DNA from 3 places in the Arthrobacter sp. P1_D4 genome. Region 3 is predicted to be linked to each of the others. Evidence: predicted binding sites of a transcription regulator. Region 3 holds the regulator's gene; each other region holds the start of a gene.
What was found. Region 3 encodes HrcA, which represses chaperone genes, less so after heat shock. Its sites were predicted from a motif close to TTNGCACTCGNNNNNNNCGAGTGCNAA; they were not measured.
Positions count from the first base shown of each region.

Region 1 (4,414 bases), on a different contig from region 3:
TGCTGTAATCGTCACTGACCTATCCTGCCAGAACCCGCCGACACCCACCGACGCTCCCTTGGCCAGGTGCCGCGCTTAACCGGCGACGGCGGCCCCACCCGAAGGTGGGACCGCCGTCGTCGAACAGCCGGTGATGGCTGGCGCGGGTGGTTAGAAACCGCCCATGCCGCCCATGCCGCCCATGTCGTCGCCGCCGCCCATCGGGGTGCCACCCTTCTCGGGCTTGTCGGCTACAACGGCCTCGGTGGTGAGGAACAGGCCGGCGATGGAAGCCGCGTTCTGCAGGGCAGAGCGGGTTACCTTGACCGGGTCGTTGATGCCGGCGGCCAGCAGGTCGACGTACTCGCCGGTGGCGGCGTTGAGGCCGTGGCCTGCGGGCAGGCCGCGGACCTTGTCCACGACGACGCCGGGCTCGAGGCCGGCGTTGAAGGCGATCTGCTTCAGCGGGGCGTCGATGGCAACGCGGACGATGTTCGCTCCCGTTGCTTCGTCACCGGAGAGCTGCAGGTTCGCGAATGCCTTGGCGCCGGCCTGGATCAGGGCAACGCCACCGCCGGCGACGATGCCCTCTTCGACAGCAGCCTTGGCGTTGCGGACGGCGTCCTCAATGCGGTGCTTGCGTTCCTTGAGCTCGACCTCGGTTGCGGCGCCGGCCTTGATGACTGCAACGCCGCCGGCCAGCTTGGCCAGGCGCTCCTGCAGCTTCTCGCGGTCGTAGTCGGAATCGGAGTTCTCGATCTCGGCGCGGATCTGGGACACGCGGCCGGCGATCTGGTCGGCGTCGCCTGCACCCTCGACGATGGTGGTCTCGTCCTTGGTGACAACAACCTTGCGGGCCTTGCCAAGGAGTTCGAGTCCGGCGGTCTCAAGCTTGAGGCCGACTTCCTCGGAGATGACCTGGCCACCGGTGAGGATGGCGATGTCGGCCAGCTGCGCCTTGCGGCGGTCGCCGAAGCCCGGAGCCTTGACGGCGACGGACTTGAAGGTGCCACGGATCTTGTTGACGATCAGGGTGGCCAGGGCCTCGCCCTCGATGTCTTCGGCAATGATCAGCAGCGGCTTGTTGGACTGCATGACCTTTTCCAGGACAGCAACCAGTTCCTTGACGTTGGAGATCTTGGAGTTGACGATCAGGATGTACGGATCCTCAAGGACCGTTTCCTGGCGCTCGGCGTCGGTGACGAAGTAGGCGGAGATGTAGCCCTTGTCGAAGCGCATGCCTTCGGTCAGCTCCAGCTCGAGGCCGAACGTGTTCGACTCCTCGACGGTGATGACGCCTTCCTTGCCGACCTTGTCGAGGGCTTCGGCGATCAGGGCGCCGATCTCGTTGTCGCCGGCGGAGATGGACGCGGTGGCGGCGATCTCTTCCTTGGTCTCGATTTCCTTGGCGGAGGCCAGGAGCTCGATGGTGACCGCGTCAACAGCCTTCTCGATGCCGCGCTTGAGGGACAGCGGGTCAGCGCCGGCCGCGACGTTGCGCAGGCCTTCCTTGACCAGGGCCTGTGCCAGCACGGTTGCCGTGGTGGTGCCGTCGCCTGCGACGTCATCCGTCTTCTTGGCAACTTCCTTGACCAGCTCGGCGCCGATCTTTTCGTAGGGATCGTCCAGCTCGATCTCCTTGGCGATGGAAACACCATCGTTGGTGATCGTGGGGGCGCCCCACTTCTTTTCGAGGACGACGTTGCGTCCCCGCGGGCCGAGGGTGACCTTGACGGCGTCGGCGAGGATGTTCAGGCCCCGCTCAAGACCGCGGCGTGCCTCTTCATCAAATGCAATGATCTTGGCCATAACGGCAGTAGTCCTTTCGGGACAGTCGTTAAGAATGAACCTTCGCTGTGGTGCCCGCGACGGACGATCCCAACCCCGCGGCCTCTGTATGCCGCCGGGTCCGGGATCTCACCCCAGCAAGGTGTTTCTTTAGCTCCTGGACCGGCTGCCCCACTTCGCGGCCGGGCGGACCGGGCGTCGTGTTAGCAGTCAGTGCGCTGGAGTGCTAAATCAATAATTAGCACTCCCCCGGGGAGAGTGCAAGCAGTGGCCGGCCGGAACCGGCCGCCACGCGGGCACAATACGCTACCAGCGATCAGCCGCCGCTGCTGCTCGCGGCTTCCGTGCCGTCCACAGTGGGCAGGTTGTCCTCGCCGTAAGTCGAGACCATGTAGTTCGCTTCGGTGATGTCGCCGTGGGCATCAAAGTTGATCCGTCCGGACTGGCCGTCGTAGTCGGGCCGCTGGCCTGCCCGGAGGACGCCGACGCAGTCCTTGTAGCTCGTGCATGACTTGCTGGGCGGCTGGCTGCCGCCGGCCCCCGTTCCGCCTGCCGCGGGGGTTCCGCCGGAGACCGCGACGAGGGACGCTGCGATGGAGGTCCCGGCGTCGTCCTCTGCTGCGGCGGCGGCGACGGCGGCCAGGACGACGGCGTCGTACGTCTCGGCGGCGAACACCATGTCCTTCAGCCCGGGATCAACGGCCACGAGGTCCGCCTGGAAGGCGGCGGAGGGAAACACGCCGGGCAGGATCCCGCGTGCACCCTCGAGCGCCCGGGCGCCCAGGCCAGCGCCGTACTTGCTGACTGCTCCGTCGCTGAGGACCAGCTTCTTGCCGGCGAGGCCGGCGTTGTTCAGCTCGGCGATGGCGCCCTGTGCGCCGTCGCGCGAGACCAGGATGACGGCGTCGGGGTTGGCGGCCTTAGCGGCGGCGACAGCCTGCTGCGCCTGGCCGGGGGTGAACTCCGCGTCCGCCACGACTTCGAGTCCGGACTGTTTCGCCGCGCCGCCGACGGCGGCGGCGACGTCTTTGCCGTAGTCGCCTTCCTCATGCAGCACCGCCAGGGTCCTGGCACCGCCGTCTTTGACCAGTTTGGCGAGGACGGAGGCCTGGGCGATGTCGGCGGCCGAGGTGCGGAAATAGTAGCCGCCGCTCTTGTAGTTGCTGAGCCCGGCGGCGGTGTTGGCCGGGGAGATCACGGCTACCTTGGCGTTGGCCAGCACGTCGATGGCGGCCGGGGCACGGCTGGAATCGGTCGGGCCGATCACGACGTCGGCCTTGGCGGCAACCAGCGCTTTCGCCTGGGCGGCGGTGTCCGTGCTGATGGTTTCCGGCAGCAGCTCCACCGGTCTGCCTTTGTGCCCGCCGGCAGCGTTGATCTCCTTGACGGCAAGTTTGGCCGCCGCGAGCTCGGAAGCGTTGAGGAAGTTCTGCTTGCCCGTGTTGTCCAGGATCAGGCCGATGCGCAGGGTGCCGTCACCGCTGGCGTCCGCGCTGGCCACGCGGGCGCTGCCCGCCGGGCCCAGGCAGCCCGTCAGGGCCAGGGCCGCTACTGTGCCCGCCGCCAGCGCGCGGCCCAACGGCAAATGACCTCCGCGGCGCCCGGCCGCGTTCCTTGGGGCGTTCGTGACGGCAGCCAGTACCACTAGGCGGGCCGGACGCTTTCGGCCTGCGGGCCCTTTTCGCCCTCGCCGACTTCCAGTTCCACCCGCTGGCCCTCGTCCAGGGCGCGGTAGCCCTCCCCGACGATCGCGGACCAGTGCACGAAGACGTCGTTCTCGGAACCGTCCACGGAGATGAAGCCGTAGCCCTTTTCGGCGTTGAACCATTTGACGGTTCCCAGTGCCATGGTGTCCACACTTTCAGCTAGCTTGCGTGCGGCCCACCTCGATGTGCGCCGCGGACTGCGAAGAGAAATCCGCAGATACTGTACCCACAGCGTCCCCCAGGAACGCCGGCGGCGGGCAGGGCCGCCGCCTAATAGTTATTGAGGCGTAACCGGATTGGCTACTGGTAGCCGGGGCCGAGCACGACGACAAGGGGCATGTTGAACTCGGCAGAGTCCACGAGGGTGTCCACGCCGAGGAGGGCTCCGAGTGCCTCCGCATTGTCCTTCTGCTCGACGCCGCTGTAGAAGATCACCGACGTCTGTTGCGGGACACCGCCCCAGTTGCCTGTCTCGCCCAGGACCCAGCCGTCGGAGGTGACGGTGCCGCCGACGCGGGTGGCGAGGCCGGCGGTGGTGGTCGCGTTGTAGATCGTCACCGGCTGCGTCTTGTCGACAGCGGCGGCTGTGGCGCTCGGCGTAGCAGACGGCGAAGCCGCCGGCGCGGCGGCGTCCGTGCCGGCCGGCTCCGGGCTCGTCGGCGTGGGACCGGGGCTCACGGTGCTCGTGGCGGACGGGCTGCTGCTGGCAGATGCGGACGGGCTGGCACCGGCGGTCACGGCCGCGGCCTGGCCTGCGGAGAAGCCGAGCTTCGGCAGGATCAGGAAGGCCACCAGGCCGATGGCCAGGGCTACGCAGCCGGCCGCCAGGATCGGCGCCAGGCTCCGCCGCCGCGATGCCGCGACGGCCCGGTGGACTCCCTGCCGGGCAGAGGTCTCCGGGACCCGATCAAATTCATCCCGAGCGTATTTGGTCATGGTAA
Region 1 covers NZ_JBFUAU010000020.1:7,223-11,636, reverse strand. The annotation lists gene AC1D0A_RS18315 (RNase H family protein) at 1-15, opposite strand, end outside; gene groL (chaperonin GroEL) at 151-1,788, opposite strand; gene AC1D0A_RS18305 (ABC transporter substrate-binding protein) at 2,084-3,352, opposite strand; gene AC1D0A_RS18300 (cold-shock protein) at 3,412-3,615, opposite strand; gene AC1D0A_RS18295 (LytR C-terminal domain-containing protein) at 3,774-4,409, opposite strand.
Region 1: the regulator HrcA is predicted to act here: its motif matches at 1,971-1,997, upstream of groL (chaperonin GroEL).

Region 2 (4,414 bases), on a different contig from region 3:
TGCGCTCCAGCACTTCAAAGACGGCCGGGTGCAACACGTAGCGGCCAATCACGGCCAGGTTGGACGGGGCGTCCGCCACATCGGGCTTCTCCACGAGCTGGTTGATGCGGACGTAGTCCTCACCGCCGATTGCCTCGACGTCCGCGCAGCCGTAGGCACTGATCTGGGACGGGTCCACCTCGATCAGAGCGACCACCGATCCGCCGGTCTTGGCCTGGACCTCGATCATGGTGCTGAGGAGCTCATCGCGGGCGTCAATGAGGTCATCTCCCAGGAGGACGGCGAACGGCTCCTGCCCGACGTGCTGCTTGGCCCGAAGGACGGCGTGGCCGAGACCCATGGGATCGCCCTGGCGGACGTAGTGGATGTCACCGAGGTTGCTGGCGGCCTGAATGGATTCGAGCTTCGCAGTGTCACCCTTCGCCTCCAGGGTGGACTCCAGCGCGGGGACGCGGTCGAAGTGGTCCTCCAACGCCCGCTTGTTGCGGCCAGTGATCATCAGGATGTCGTTCAAGCCGACATTCACGGCCTCCTCGACGACGTACTGGATGGCTGGCTTGTCAACGACAGGCAGCATTTCCTTGGGCATGGCCTTTGTGGCCGGGAGAAACCTGGTACCAAGGCCCGCGGCGGGGATAACGGCCTTGCGGACGGAAGCGATGGGTGTATTCACACGACTAATCTAACGGAGGGACCAATCATTGCGTAATCATTATGCGAACCGCCTGCCGGGCCCGCCGGTGCAGCGCGGCCGCAAGAGGCAGAGGACGGGCCAAGATGGCGTCAAAAGAGGAAATTCGCTCCAGCCACAGGGCGGCGCGTTCCGCACTCCCGCTGGCCGCACAGGACACCGCCGCGGCGGGCATCGCCAGCCATGGGCTCGAGTGGGCCTCCGGGCTTGCCCGCCGCCAGGGCACCTTCGCGGCGTACCTCGGGGTGGGCGCCGAACCGCCCACGCTGCCACTGCTGACTGCCCTGGTCGAGGCCGGGCACCGGGTGCTGCTGCCCGTTTGCGAACCCGACATCGAGCTCAGCTGGGTGTACTGGACTCCCCAGTCCGGGTTTGTCCGCAGCCGGTACGCGCCCATCCAGGAGCCTGTCGGAGAGCGCCACGGCACCGAAATCATGCGGGACGCCACCGCAATCATCCTGCCGGCCACAGCAGTGGATTTCTCGGGCAACCGAATCGGGCAAGGCGGCGGCTACTACGACAAGTTCCTTGCCGCCCTGGCTGCCATGTCCTCCGCGTCCGGCGGGGCGGACGCCGGGGCGGCCGACGCTGCAGCCGACGCTGTCGCGTTGCCGACTGCCGCCGTCGTCTATGACACGGAGGTGCTGCCCGCAGGCAGCATCCCCGCGGAGTCGTTCGACCGGAAAGTCGACACGGCGCTGACCCCGGGCGGGATCATCCGGCTCGGCCGATCCCGGCCCGCCTGATCCGGGTTCCCGCCGAGGTGATAGAATTGGCACTCAGGCCCTGCGACTGCTAAGGACGGAACAGGTCGATAGACATATCGGCGGTGATCCGGACTCGGCGGCACGGGACCTGCTCGTTTGCCCCTGAGGAGGATTTCCAGTGCCCACGTATGCATACGCCTGCAAGGACTGCAGCCACGCCTTCGAGATCGTGCAGTCGTTCAGCGACAACTCCTTGACGTCCTGCCCCGAGTGCCAGGGCACGCTGCGCAAGAAGTTCAACAGCGTCGGCGTAGTGTTCAAGGGCTCCGGCTTCTACCGGACCGATTCGCGCGACACCAAGGGCAGCACGGTTTCCCCGGCTCCTGCAGCTCCCGCGGCCACCCCCGCGCCCGCCGCCGCGGCCAGCTAAGGCACCTGCCGGGTTGGCGCCGGCCGCCGGCTGGGCCACGGCCGGCTGATCCTGGGCATTGCCCGGCGGTGGCCCCTGCCCGCTGTGCCGTTGTCCACATAGGACGTTCCGCAGCTCCCGCCCCTCTGCGCGGATCCGTAGCGTGGCGGCATGGAACTTTTCCTCACCGCGGTTTCCCCGCCTTCGTTCAACACGGCTGCCCCGGCGGCTCCTGGGCCTTCCGCGCCTTCGTTCAGGCCGTTCCGCGCCGCATTGCCTGAAGCTGGCCCCGGCCGCTGGTCCCGTACCGGGATCCACCCAACGAGCCTTCCTGCCGCCACGTTTTCCGCCGCAGGCCTTCCGTTCCGGAGCCGGATCGGTCCCGCGAAACCCCGCCGGCATCCGCCCCGGGGCCGTCCGTCGTGGCGCCGCCTGCGCGGCTGGCTGAACCGGAACCGGCGGCTTATCGCGGCCCTCCTGTTCTGCATCCCCGCCGGACTGACAGTTCAGCAACTGGCTCCAGGGCCCACTGACACTGTCGCAGCCTTCGCCGCCGCGGCCGATCTACCCGCTGGAAAGTCCCTGGAACCCGGCGATCTCAGCAGGATCAGCGTGCCACCCGGCCTTATTCCTGCGGGCAGCCCCGGCAGCGAGACCGCATTCGAGGGAAAACAGCTGGCCGCACCGTTGCGCCAGGGCCAGCTCCTCACCGACGCCCAGATCCTGGGACCGGGCCTGCTCGCCGGAAGCCCACGCGGCTCTGCGGCCGTGCCGCTGAGGATGGCAGATCCGGCCTCCATGCAACTCGTCTCCCCCGGGCAGCTCGTCAACGTGGTGCTCACTGCCAGCAACGGCATGGAACAACCCGGCGAAAGCCAAATCCTGGCCGAAGCCGTGCCCGTGCTCTGGACGTCGGCGCAGGGCGGCAAGGCCAGCCCCTGGCCCGCCACTGCGGAGACTGACGGGCTGGTGGTGGTGGCAGCGACCGCCGAGCAGGCCCGAAGGCTGGCGGGCGCGTCTACCCAGGGCAAATTGTTTTTCGTGCTTGTGGCATCACCGCCGGGCTAACTGTCCAGCCAGCAGGGCGTTCCCGCCGGGCCAGGGCCCGGGCAATTTGCACCGACGCGGGTTACGCCCGCAGGCTCTGGGCTGCGGGCAGCCACGTCAGCCCCAGTGGGGCGGCTTCTGTTCCTGGAGCCAGGCGTCGTGATCGTAATTATCAGGCTGGTCACCCCAGCGCCGGGGGTCGTCTTCCGCCGCCTTGTTCGGCAGCACGCCCTCCGGAACGGTGGCCTGTGCCTCCGAACGGCGGGACGTCTCCTTCGCGGCCTCCTGATCCGGCCCGTCGCCGGTCGATTCCCCGGTCGATTCCCCGGTCGATTCGCCGGGGTTCGGCCCCGCGGTGTCGGCCGCGGCCCCCGCCGCGCCGGCTTCGCGGGCGCCGGTGTTGCCAGTGTCGTTCGTGTTGCCGGTGTTGCCGGTGTTGCTGGTGTTGCTGGTGATGCCGTCCGCACTCATGCCGCCGGCCTCCTTACTGCCTGTATTGCCTGTCATTGCTGATGCTGGTGCCTGCCGGCGGAATTCTTGGCCAGCAGTTTCGTGGCCGCGGAACACCTGTCCCGCGGGTTCGGCCGCCACGTGGTACTCGGCGGCCCGCGCCTCGTCTATCGCCAAATGCTCGATGCCGTCGTCGAAGAACCCGTGCGATGTCCGCAGCCTGCTGGACACGGCGGGCTTCTCCAACCCGAGGTAGCCGCCAATCCGGTCGGCGCAGGCCGACGGGTCGGTGAAGACCTCTATGGTCCACAGGGGCATGTACCGCCAGCCAAGCCGTTCCAGGAGCTGCGGCCGGAGCCTGCTCCGTTCCCGGACGCTCATCCGCCGGTAGTGGCTGGTGCCATCCGACTCGATCGCCACCGGACGGGGAATCTCCGCATCGTCCTGGCCGATCGTGGTCATCGGATCGGCGGCCGCCACCATGTTCAGGACGCCGTCGTACTGGTGCCACACACGTGCCCCGCGGGCCCGGAGCCGGTCGCCCAGGTCGGCCACGAGCGGATCGGCGCCGAGCGCCTGCTCGCTGGCCGCGGCCCGGGAGGCGGGGCTGCCAAGATCCGTGTTGCCCGCGATCTCACGGTCCAGGAGTTCGTAGAAGTCCACGGCGCCGTGGCTGAGGCGGCTGACGTCAAGGTCTTCGGGCCGGAAGCAGCTGAGCACGTGAAGGGACCGGCGGGCACGCGTCATCGCCAGGGCGAATTTTGCTCGGCCGCCTTCGGCGGAAAGCGGCCCGAGGCTGTGGAGGGTGCGCCCATGCGGGGTGCGGCCATAGCCCGGGGAAAAAATGACGTGGTCGCGGACCAGGCCCTGGGCCCGTTCCAGATCCACCACGCGGAAGGACTCGTCCCCCGCACTGAAGAAGCTGCCCAGCATGGGGTAGTTGGGCAGTTGCGCCCTGATGGCCTCGCCGATCCGGGCGGCATGGCGAAGGCTGCCGGTTACCACGGCCAGCGATGTCCGGGGGCGGAGCCGGGCGTGTTCGAAGACGAGCTCCACCGCACGGTTGACCTCGGCAACAACCGATTCGACGCCGTCATGGTCAGCGCTGGG
Region 2 covers NZ_JBFUAU010000009.1:195,990-200,403, reverse strand. The annotation lists gene galU (UTP--glucose-1-phosphate uridylyltransferase GalU) at 1-673, opposite strand, end outside; gene AC1D0A_RS11035 (5-formyltetrahydrofolate cyclo-ligase) at 778-1,437, shown strand; gene AC1D0A_RS11030 (FmdB family zinc ribbon protein) at 1,577-1,828, shown strand; gene AC1D0A_RS11025 (RcpC/CpaB family pilus assembly protein) at 1,979-2,875, shown strand; gene AC1D0A_RS11020 (AAA family ATPase) at 2,972-4,414, opposite strand, start outside.
Region 2: the regulator HrcA is predicted to act here: its motif matches at 1,464-1,490, upstream of AC1D0A_RS11030 (FmdB family zinc ribbon protein).

Region 3 (4,414 bases):
GACGGCGTGGCGGGCCTCGGTGCCCCCGAGGACGAAGGCCGAGCCGGGGACCTGCTGGTCCAGGGTGCCTGGGGCGGTGAAGAAGACCGGGTTGCTCACCGCTACAGGTTACCGAGCCGGTCCCGCAGTTTGGCGAAGACGCCGCCGCTGGCCGCGAGCTTTCCTTCCGTGAGGTGCTCGCCGCGGTGCTTGGCCAGCTGACGGAGAAGTTCTTCCTGGACGTGATCGAGCTTGACCGGTGTTTCCACCTGCAGGTGCACCTTCAGATCACCGCGGCCGTGGCCGCGCAGGTGCGTGACGCCGAGACCGCGAAGGGTGATGATCTCGCCGGACTGGGTGCCGGCCTTGACATCGATCTCCTGCTGTCCGTCGAAGGTGTCGAGGGATATTTCGGTGCCGAGCGCGGCCGCCGTCATGGGAATGTTGAGGCTCGCGTGGAGGTCATCGCCCTCGCGCACGTAAGTGGCGTCGTTGTTGACCCGGATCTCCACGTACAGGTCCCCGGCGGGGCCGCCGGCGGGGCCTGCCTCGCCCTGGCCGGACAGCTGGATGCGGGTGCCGGTGGCCACGCCGGCCGGGACCTTGACGGTGAGGGAGCGGCGGCTGCGGATCCGGCCCTGGCCGCTGCATTCGTTGCACGGGTCCTTGATGACGGTGCCGAAGCCCTCGCAAGACCCGCAGGGGGCGGACGTCATGACCTGGCCCAGGATGGACCGCACGGCGCGCTGGACCTGACCGCTGCCGCCACAGATGTCGCAGCGGACCGGGTGGGTGCCTTCCCGGCAGCAGGACCCCTCGCAGGTGGGGCAGATGACGGCCGTGTCGACCTCGAGCTTTTTGTTCACGCCGAACACCGCATCGCGGAGGTCGATCCGGACGCTGATCAGCGCGTCCTGGCCGCGGCGGACCCGGGACGACGGGCCGCCCTGGCCGCCACCGGCGCCGAAGAAGGTCTCGAAGATGTCCTGGAAGGCGAAGCCCTGGCCCGAGTAGCTGCCGCCGCCGAACCCGTTGTCGGTACCGTTCTCGTTGCCCGTGGTGTCATAGACCCGGCGCTTCTGCGGATCGGAGAGGACCTCGTAGGCGTGCGTGACGGCCTTGAACCTGTCCGAGGCGTCCTCCCCGGGGTTCACGTCCGGGTGCAGGGTCCGGGCCAGTTTCCGGTAGGCCTTCTTGATCTCCTCCCCCGATGCGTCGCGGGAGACTCCAAGAACGTCGTAGTGGCTGCTCAAAGTGTGTATCTCTTCCTTGTTGTACTGCCTGTGGGGCACTGCCTGTGGGGCAAGAAGTCGTATTCGGTCCCGGGCCTGTCAGGGGCCCAGGATCCTCGAAAGGTAGCGGGCCACCGCTCGGACGGCGGCCATGGTGGTGGGATAGTCCATCCGGGTGGGCCCAAGCACGCCGACCTTGGCCGTGGCGTCCGGCCCGTAGGCGGTGGCCACGACCGAGGCCTCGGCGAGACCGTCGTAGGGGTTTTCCCGGCCGATGCTGACGGTCACACCGCGCGGGTCTTCGGCCATTTCGCTGAGCAGGCGGAGCATGACCACCTGTTCCTCGAGGGCCTCCAGCACGGGGCCGATGCTGAGCGGGAAGTCCACATTGGAGCGGGCCAGGTTGGCGGTGCCGGCCATGACCATGCGCTCTTCACGGCTGCTCGTGGCCAGGGCCTCAAGGCCGCGGGCCAGCGCCTGGGCTGCTCCGCGCCGCGCGGGCGGGCCGCCGGCAACGACGGCGGGCAGCAGCTGCGGCATCAGGCTCAGCGGTGTACCGGACAGGCTGGCCAGAAAGCTGGTCCGCAATTCCGCCAGCGCGTCGTCGGGAATGTCCTGCCCGACGTCGATCACGCGCTGCTCCACTTTGCCCGTGTCCGCGATCAGGACCGCCAGCACTTTCCGGGGCGCCAGCAGCACGAACTCGATGTGCCGCACCCGGGCGCGGCTGCGCAGCGGATACTGCACGACGGCGACCTGGTTGGTCAGGTGCGAGAGGAGCCTCACGGTCCGGTCAAGGATGTCGTCGAGGTCCTCGGATCCTTCCAGCAGCGCCTGGATGGCCCGGCGCTCGGCCGGCGACAACGGCTTCACCGCCGAGATCTGGTCGACGAACAGCCGGTAGCCCTTGTCAGTGGGGATCCGGCCGGCGCTCGTGTGCGGTGCCGTGATCAGACCCTCGTCTTCCAGCGCCGCCATGTCATTTCGGATCGTGGCGCTCGAGACGCCGAGATGGTGCCGTTCAACGAGCGCTTTGGAACCAACGGGCTCACGCGAATGGACGTAGTCCTCCACGATGGCGCGCAGCACTTCGAGTTTGCGCGGTTCGCTCACGCTCCACCTCCTGTCGACTGTCCCGCAGCCGGTGCCACTCCCCTCGCCCGTCCGGGTCCACAAATGGTGCACGGACGGCCCGCCACAGGACAAGGGTTAGCACTCGACATGCCTAAGTGCTAACCAGTCTAATATGAGTCGCCGCGTTGTTAGCATTGGATTCGCTCCAGGCGTGGCCCGCGGGAACGCGATTCCCGTCACGCCGGCGCCGAGACCGTGGCAGCCGCTGCCGTTGCCGCGTCGTCGCGGTCCGGTTCCGCCCCCGGAGAGTTCCACCGACCGCCCGTACATTCCGAGTGCAAAGTTAGCGTGTAGAGATGTCGTACCAGAACTGGGGACCCCAGGACCTGTCCGCCCCCGCCAAGACCCAGTTGCCGGAAGTCCCGGTGGAACGCGGGATGGTCCTCGAGGAGGTCCAGTCCGGTTGGGTGGGCGCCGTCACCCGGGTGGAGAAGTCCGGCGGCATGCACGTGGTGGCCTTGGAGGACCGGCGGGGCAAGTCGCGGTCCTTCCGCCTCGGCTTCGGCTTCCTCTTGGACGGCCAGCCCATCCGCCTGATGCCGCCGGCCCCGAAGAAGACGGCACCGGCCGCCGGGGCCGGCCGTACGGCGTCGGGCTCGGTGCGGGTGGCGGGGCAGCGCGCACAGGTGGCCAAGGCCAGCCGCATCTGGGTGGAAGGAAAGCACGACGCCGAGCTGGTGGAGAAAGTGTGGGGCGATGACCTCCGGGTGGAGGGCATCGTCGTCGAGCCCCTGCACGGCATTGACGACCTCGCGGCCGCCGTGGCGGACTTCGGCCCGGGCCCTGGCCGGCGCCTCGGCGTACTCGTAGACCACCTCGTGGCCGACTCCAAGGAGTCGCGGATCGCCGACGCCGTCATGGCCTCACCGGGCGCCGCCGGCAACGTCCTGATTGTGGGGCACCCCTACGTGGACGTGTGGCAGGCCATCCGGCCCGCGGTCCTCGGGATCGAGCAGTGGCCCGTGATCCCCCGCGGCACGGACTGGAAGACCGGGATCCTGATGGCTTTCGGCTGGCCCCACTCCACAAAGGAGGACATCGGCCTCGGCTGGCAGAAACTCCTGGGGGCTGTCCGCAGCTACGCTGATCTGGAGGCGTCGCTGCTTGGCCGCGTGGAAGAGGTCATTGACTTCCTCACCGTGCCCTAGTCCGCCGCGGCGGCCGCCCCTGATCTCCATTTCCGGGCCCGAGCAAGTATTCTTGAAACGGCGGCCGCGCTTCTAGTGCGGTCCCGGCTATTTCAGGCACAACCCAGGCAGCAACGCATCACCGCAATCCGAAGGGCTACACCGTGGCAGATAACGCACGCGAACACACGGGCAATCAGGCTGGCCATGGCCAGCCCCCGTACCATGGCGTTCCGGCAAACGCGCTGCCGCTGACGGCCAGCGAGGACCGCCAGTGGGCCACGCTCGCGCACTTCGGCGGCATCCTGGGCTGCGTGCCGTCGCTGCTGATCTACCTCATCTTCAAGGACCGCGGCCCGTTCACCGCACAGGAATCCAAGGAAGCCCTCAATTTCACGCTGCCGCCGACCCTCGCCGCGGTGCTGGCCAATCTGCTGGTCTTCATCCCGGTGGTGGGCAACCTCTTCGCCGTGCTCGCCACGGTGATCTGGATCGCCGTGACCTGCTTCTCGGTGGCGGCCGGCATCCACGTCAACCGCGGCCAGCCGCACCGCTACGAGTTCAACCTGCGCTGGATCAAATAGCCGGCCTGCCCGGACCAAGCAAGAGAGCCGGCCGCCGCCCGTCAGGGGCAGCGGCCGGCTCTCTTTTGTGCGGCAGGGTGTGTTGTGGCCGCTGATGCGGCAGCCAACTAGTGGAGGCTTTGCCGGGCAGACTAGTCCGGCAGGATCCTGCGGACGACGGCGTCGGCCAGCAGCCGGCCCTTAAGCGTGAGAATGAGGCGGCCTTTGAAAGCCGCTGCGGGGTCCACGAGGCCGTCCGCGATCAGCCCTGCGACAGCGTGCCTGCCGGTGTCCCCCAGGCCGCCGAGGCTTGGGATGTCGAGTCCGGAATTGAGCCGGGCCTCGAGCATGACCCGTTCCACGTTGCGGGTCTCGGAGT
Region 3 covers NZ_JBFUAU010000002.1:593,840-598,253, forward strand. The annotation lists gene AC1D0A_RS03790 (16S rRNA (uracil(1498)-N(3))-methyltransferase) at 1-99, opposite strand, end outside; gene dnaJ (molecular chaperone DnaJ) at 102-1,232, opposite strand; gene hrcA (heat-inducible transcriptional repressor HrcA) at 1,311-2,324, opposite strand; gene AC1D0A_RS03805 (DUF3097 domain-containing protein) at 2,642-3,493, shown strand; gene AC1D0A_RS03810 (DUF4870 domain-containing protein) at 3,637-4,056, shown strand; gene hemW (radical SAM family heme chaperone HemW) at 4,188-4,414, opposite strand, start outside.